One region of the Polaromonas sp. P3_B1 genome, then DNA from elsewhere that is predicted to be linked to it. Evidence: predicted binding sites of a transcription regulator. Region 1 holds the regulator's gene; each other region holds the start of a gene.

Region 1 (2,264 bases):
CGCGCTGCGCCAGCCGGCTGTGCAGGTTGAGCTGCAGCGCGTCGCGCCAGGAGGCCTGCAACTGCACGCCGGCGCGCCAGGCCTTGCCCTGGAGGCCGGTGACGCGCTGCACCTCGGCGGCCAGCAGTGTTTCGACACCCGCGGCGCAGGGTAAAAAGAGTTGAAGTTGGTTCATGACTGACTTTGAGGGACGGGGCAGCGCTGCCTGATCGCGGCTAGAGTGATTTGCGTAAATTAGCCGGCGCGATGCGCAGGGCCTCGCGGTACTTGGCCACAGTGCGGCGCGCGCATTCGATGCCTTGCTCCTTGAGCATCTCGGAAATCTGGTTGTCGCTGAGCGGTTTTTTGGTGCTCTCGGAGGAGACAAACTGCTTGATCAGCGCGCGCACCGCCGTGCTGGAGGCGTTGCCGCCGGTTTCGGTGCCCAAGGCGGAGCCGAAGAAATACTTCAGTTCGAAGGTGCCGAAGGGCGTGCCCATGTATTTGGCGGTGGTCACGCGCGAAATTGTGGATTCGTGCAGGCCGAGCTCGTCGGCGATCTCGCGCAGCACCAGCGGGCGCATGGCGAGTTCGCCGTGCGTGAAGAAATTTTTCTGCCGCTCGACGATGGCGCTGCTCACGCGCAGGATGGTGTCAAAGCGCTGCTGGATGTTCTTGATGAACCAGCGCGCCTCCTGCAAGCGCTGCTGCAGCGCCTGGCCGTCCTGGCCTTTGTGCTGCTTGAGGGCGTTGGCGTAGATGTCGTGCACGCGCAGGCGCGGCATCACGTCGCCGTTGAGCGTGACCTTGAAGCCACGGCCCGACTTCACGACGATGACGTCGGGCACGACCAGGTTGCGCTCCACGTTCACGAAGCGGCGCCCGGGCTTGGGGTCGAGCCTGCCAATCACCGCGATCGCCCCCTTGATCGCGGCCTCAGTGAAGCCGCACAGGTAGCTCAGGCGCTTGACGTCGCGCTTGGCCAGCAGTTCCATCGGATGCTTGCACACGGCAATGGCGGCGCGGGTCTCTTCGCAGTCCTTGCAGTCGAGCAATTGCAGGCCCAGGCATTCGGCCAGGTTGCGCGCACCCACGCCGGCCGGCTCCATGTGGTGCAGCAGCTTGAGCGCCATGGCAAAGCGCTGCTCGAGGTCCTCGGCCTGCTCCAGGTCGCCGCCGGCGAGGCCGGCCGCGAGCGAGGCCAGGCTGTCTTCGAGGTAGCCGTCATCGTTGAGCGACTCGATCAGGAAATGCAGGGCCGCGCGGTCTTCCTCAGACAGGCGCAGGCCCAGCGACTGGCGGTGCAGATGGTCTTGCAGCGACTCATGGGCGCCCGCCAGGTCGGAGGCCTCGGCATCGCTTTCTTCATTGTTGTTCTTGCGCGCCGGCGCATCACTGCCCCATTCGCTGTCGTCGGGCGTGGTCTCGACAGTGCCGTCGCCTTCCCAGCTTTCCTCGAGCTTGGGCTCCGCGCTGGGCTCGGCTTCAGCGGCCGTGGAAATACCTGCGTCTTCCGCACCGCCGCCGGCCGTCGATTCCGCAGCCGATTCAAACTCGCGGCTGTCCTGGCTGACCGGCGTGTTGACATGCTCCAGCCCGAACTCCTCGCGCACCGCGGTTTCGTCCGACACCTCGAGAAACGGGTTTTCGTCGAGCATCTGCTCGACCTCCTGGCTCAGCTCCAGCGTCGAGAGCTGCAGCAGCCGTATCGACTGCTGCAGCTGGGGCGTCAGCGCAAGATGCTGCGAGACGCGGAGCGAGAGGCCTTGTTTCAAGGACTCCCCCCCGTTGGATGCTCACTTCGTGTAGCACCCTCCCCCCTACAGGGGGCGGCGCCTGTGGCCTGGCAAAGCCAGTTCCACGGCCCCCGCTTGAAAGACGATGGCAGGCGTGTCAATGTGGCGACGGCACTCTCGGAAGCCCGCACGTTAAGCGCGATGAACAACAAGGGGGAAACCATCTCTACATCTTGAAGTGCTCGCCCAAGTACACGCGGCGCACATCGGCGTTGTTCACGATCTCGGACGGCGTGCCCTGGGCCAGCACATGGCCGTCGCTGATGATGTAGGCGTGGTCGCAGATGCCCAGCGTTTCGCGCACGTTGTGGTCGGTGATCAGCACGCCGATGCCGCGCGACTTCAGGAAGCCGATGATGCGCTGGATTTCGATCACGGCGATGGGGTCGATGCCGGCAAAGGGCTCGTCAAGCAGGATGAAGCGCGGCTGGGTCGCCAGGGCGCGCGCGATCTCGACGCGGCGGCGTTCGCCGCCCGACAGCGCCGGTG
Region 2 (2,264 bases), on a different contig from region 1:
AGCGGTTACGCGAGCTGTAAGCCAGCTTCACCGGGGCTTCGAAGCCGGGCACCAGGCGCTTGTAGCTGTTGGTGCCGGGGTTGGTGATGGCGTTCAGGGCACGAGCGTGCTTGATGATGCCGCCGATGTAGTGCAGCGCGAAGTCGGACAGGCCCGCATAGCCGTCGCCGGCGAACAGGTTCTTGCCGTCTTTCCAGATCGACTGGTGCACGTGCATGCCGGAGCCGTTGTCGCCGGCGTAGGGCTTGGGCATGAAGGTAGCGGTCTTGCCGTAGGCGTTGGCCACGTTCCAGACCACGTACTTCAGGACCTGCGTCCAGTCGGCGCGCTGGACCAGCGTGCTGAACTTGGTGCCGATTTCGTTCTGGCCTGCGCCAGCCACTTCGTGGTGGAACACTTCAACGGGGATGCCCAGCGATTCGAGGATCAGGGCCATTTCGGCGCGCATGTCCTGCGTGCTGTCGACCGGGGGCACGGGGAAGTAGCCGCCCTTGACGGTGGGACGGTGGCCGCGGTTGCCGCCTTCGAGCTGCTTGCCGCTGTTCCAGGGAGCTTCGTACTCGTCGATGGCGAACATGACGTTGCCGGGCTCGTTGCTCCAGCGCACGCCGTCGAAGATGAAGAATTCGGGTTCGGGGCCGAAGTAGGCGGTGTCGCCCAGGCCGGAAGCCTTCAGGTAAGCCTCAGCGCGCTGCGCGATGGAGCGCGGGTCGCGGTCATAGGCCTTGCCGTCGCTGGGCTCGACCACGACGCACTGCAGGAACAGCGTGGTTTCTTCGAAGAAGGGGTCGATGTTGGCGGTGTTCGGGTCAGGCATGAGCTGCATGTCCGAAGCCTCGATGCCCTTCCAGCCGGCGATGGACGATCCGTCGAAGGCGTGGCCCGACGTGAATTTGTCTTCGTCAAAGTGGGACACGGGCACGGTCACGTGCTGCTCTTTGCCCCGGGTGTCGGTGAAACGGAAGTCAACGAACTTGACTTCGTTTTCCTTGACCATTTTCATGACGTCTGCGACGGTCTTTGCCATCAAAATCTCCTGTGTGCTGGATGGGTGGTTGAAAAATTGTCTTCAGGCCTGTTGAATGCACTTTTTGTGCCAAAGCCACCGGCTGTGCGCTTTCCTGCCAAGCCTCGGATTGTGCCGTTATCTGGCCTCGGTTCTGGCGCTATAGACACTGAAAAGCGAAAAAACCTCGGCAACAGCGATCGCACTATTTTGGTGCCACCTCTATATTGCACTGATTTAGTGCGAAAAATCAACGCACCAATTCGGGGCCAAACTTCAGGTCGAATTTGTGCAAGCCGGCGAGCATGGCCGGGTAGGCCAGATTGACCGCTTCAGGTGCGCCTTTGACGCCCAGCTCAATGTGGCGGCCGTATTCCGGGTGGTCCACGCTCGGCAGGCTGAAAACCTTGACGCCTGCATGTTCCGCCTCAATGGCGAGCATCAGCGGCGTGAGCATGGCCTCCATGGACCCAAAAATGATCACCGACTTCTCGGTGTAAGGCGACTTTTGGTGCAGGTGGGCGTAAAGCGTGTCAAGCACCCATTCGATCATGGGCCAGGCCATCACTGGGAAGCCCGGAACGAAATGAACCGCGCCCTGTCCCGCCCGGCAGGTAAAGCCCGGAATCTTGTTGTACGGGTTCGGGATGATTTCCGCGCCCACTGGAAACACCCCCATGTTCAGGCGGTGGATGTTGTCGTCGCGATCAGGCTCATACGCGATGCCCTGCTCTTTGGCGACGTCGGCCATGCGTTCGAGGATCAAGGCTTTGGCCGTGGGATGCAGGGCCAGCTCCGCCCCGAGCGCCTTCGCGGCGCACTGCCGGGTGTGGTCGTCGGGCGTGGCGCCAATGCCACCGCAGGAGAACACCACGTCACCATTCTCGCGGGCCGCCGCAAAGGCGCGCGCCAGCGTGGCCGTGATGCGCGCCGGATCGTCGCCCACATAGTCGGCATAGGCCAGTTGCAGGCCGCGCGCGCCCAGCAGTTCTATGGTTTTGGGCAGGTGTTTGTCGGCGCGTTTTCCGGAGAGGATTTCATCGCCAACGATGATGAGGCCGAAGTGAGGGGTCATGTTTTTGAGGGTTCAAGGCAGGTGTAAATCGGGCTTGCCGCCCAGCGTGCCGAAGCTCGGTGCCGGCCCGGGCAGGGCCTCGGGCGCAAGCTCGGCCGCCGTTGTCGTGACCTCGGCCTGGATCAGCGGGTCAGGGGCCAGTGCATTGTTTCTTTTGCGAAGCTGCTCCAGCGCAGCCAGGGT
Region 3 (2,264 bases), on a different contig from region 1:
TGCAGCGCTTTTTCAAAAGCCGCCTGCGACTCGGCCATGCCCGCCTCACTGCGCTGCGAGGCCGTGCCGCCCAGAGCCTGCAGCAAGGCGTATTTCGCGAAACGCTGGCTCAGCATGCGCTGGCGGCCGGCCAGGTTGAGCACCTGCAGCGGCGGCATGGCGCCGGCGCTTTCAAGGATCGCGGTCATGCGCTCGGCTTCCTGCAGCAGCAGTTCGGCGAGTTCGTCAAGGTGCGCCATCTCGCCGGCGGCCCGGCTTTCCTCCAGGGCGGGCTTCAGGCGCGCCCAGGTCACGCTCACCTGCCCCAGCAAGTCGCCAAAAGTCGGCTTGGACAGGCTTTTACTGAGAGACGCGATATTGGCGTCTATGCGCTGCACCGATTCCGTGAGCAACTGCGCCACGCGCCCGGCCTGCACGCCCGCCAGCCGAAGCAGGGCCAGCTTGACCAGGCGCTGCGACAGCATGCGCAACTGGCCCGAACGGTTGACGTCCTCGGCGAAGCGGGCTGAATGGATGATGTGCTGCGACACCTGGCCCAGGCGCTGGTTGGTGTGCATGGAGGCGGTGCGCAGGATCTGGAAGGCGTCGTCGTCGGACATCTGGCGGGCGCGCATCAGGATCCCCTTGGCGCGGTCCACCACCTTGCGCTCTTCAAGCCGGCCGGCGATGTCCCGCATCTCACCGTGCAAGGCCTGCTCGCGCTTGAAGCGTGCCTGGGCCAGGTGGATCAGCGGCCGCAGGCGTAGCGGGCTGTAGCCGTTGACCACATAAGCGTGCACACCCACTTCGGTGGCGCGCGTGATTTTTTCCGCATCACTGTCGCTGGTGAACACCATGACCGGGCAAGGCGCGGTATCGCCCACCACCTGCAAGAGCTTGAACAAGGCCTCATCGGGCAGTGCATCGTGGCAAACCAGCACGTCGGGCGCCTGGCGCAGCACCTCCTGCACCAGTTTGCTGCGTTCATGGACCACGCCTAAGACCTGGATACCGGCCGCCTCAAGGTCGGAAACCAGCGGGTGAGCGCCGGCGGGGCCGTTCAGGTTTACCAGTGCGGAAGTCATACAAATCAATAGCTTGGGAGGGAAATAAGGCTGGGCAGGATGCAAGTCGCGCGCCATGCGCCGGCTGCGGATTCAGGTCGCAGCTTGCAGCCAATGATATGGCACAAGTTTTGCATCAGCTATCGCGGGCGTAACGACGCGCCCGACCTTAGCGAATGCACTGCGGGTCCTGCGCACAACGACGTGCGTAATGGTGTGCCTCATACCGGGTCTACAGCCCGGATCCCTGTTGACCGGGAGAGAGCATCATGAATTTCACCTTGTTTCCGCCAAGCCAGACCGGCTTGCACCCTCTGACAAGCCGCGTGGACGCGTGCATGCGCGACCTGCGCGGCACGGCCGTGGCATGACGTTTGCACCTGGACACATTGAATCCCCTGGAGTAGCCCCATGAAAAAATCAAAACTGGTAATGGTCGGAAACGGCATGGCCGGCGTGCGCACACTGGAAGAGCTGATCAAGGTCGCCCCCCACCTGTACGACATCACGGTCTTCGGCGCCGAGCCCCATCCCAACTACAACCGCATCCTGCTGTCGCCCGTGCTGGCCGGGGAGCAGACGCTGGACGAGATCGTGCTGAACTCCTGGGACTGGTACAAGGACAACCACATCACGCTGCATGCCGGCAAAAAGGTGGTGGAGGTCGACCGGGTCAAACGCATCGTGCGCGCCGAGGACGGCACCGAAGAGGAATATGACCGCCTGCTGATGTGCACCGGCTCCAACCCCTTCATCCTGCCGGTGCCGGGCAAGGACCTGCAGGGCGTGATCGCCTACCGCGACATCGCCGACACCAACGCGATGATCGAAGCCTCCGAGAAATACAAGAAAGCCGTCGTCATCGGCGGCGGCCTGCTGGGCCTGGAAGCGGCCAACGGCCTGATGCTGCGCGGCATGGAAGTCACCGTGGTGCACGTGATGCCCTGGCTGATGGAGCGCCAGCTCGACGACGTCGCGGGCAAGCTGCTGCAAAAATCGCTGGAAGACCGCGGCCTGAAGTTCCTGATCGGCGCGCAGACCCAGGAGCTCACCGGCAACGAAGAAGGCCGCGTGAAGTCCATCAAGTTCAAGGACGGCAGCGAAGTGGCCACCGACCTCGTAGTCATGGCGGTGGGCATACGCCCCAACACCCAGTTGGCCGAATCCATGCGCCTGCACTGCAACAAGGGCATCGTCGTCAACGACACCATGCAGACCGTG

Evidence for each region. The regulator sigma-54, encoded in region 1, starts transcription at its own class of promoters, with help from an activator protein. The targets are predictions, from matches to a motif close to TGGCANGNAANCTGCTTT.
Region 2: a site for sigma-54 is predicted at 1,082-1,099, ahead of glnA (type I glutamate--ammonia ligase). Genes of this name have one in related genera too.
Region 3: a site for sigma-54 is predicted at 1,164-1,181, ahead of nirB (nitrite reductase large subunit NirB). Genes of this name have one in related genera too.

The regions. Positions count from the first base shown of each region.
Region 1 is NZ_JBFUGK010000001.1:141,113-143,376, forward strand. It holds gene AC1DXS_RS00630 (THUMP domain-containing class I SAM-dependent RNA methyltransferase) at 1-175, opposite strand, end outside; gene AC1DXS_RS00635 (RNA polymerase factor sigma-54) at 216-1,754, opposite strand; gene lptB (LPS export ABC transporter ATP-binding protein) at 1,942-2,264, opposite strand, start outside.
Region 2 is NZ_JBFUGK010000029.1:48,281-50,544, reverse strand. It holds gene glnA (type I glutamate--ammonia ligase) at 1-1,027, opposite strand, end outside; gene AC1DXS_RS16925 (competence/damage-inducible protein A) at 1,257-2,081, opposite strand; gene AC1DXS_RS16920 (EI24 domain-containing protein) at 2,094-2,264, opposite strand, start outside.
Region 3 is NZ_JBFUGK010000040.1:52,686-54,949, reverse strand. It holds gene AC1DXS_RS20375 (type IV pili methyl-accepting chemotaxis transducer N-terminal domain-containing protein) at 1-1,064, opposite strand, end outside; gene nirB (nitrite reductase large subunit NirB) at 1,455-2,264, shown strand, end outside.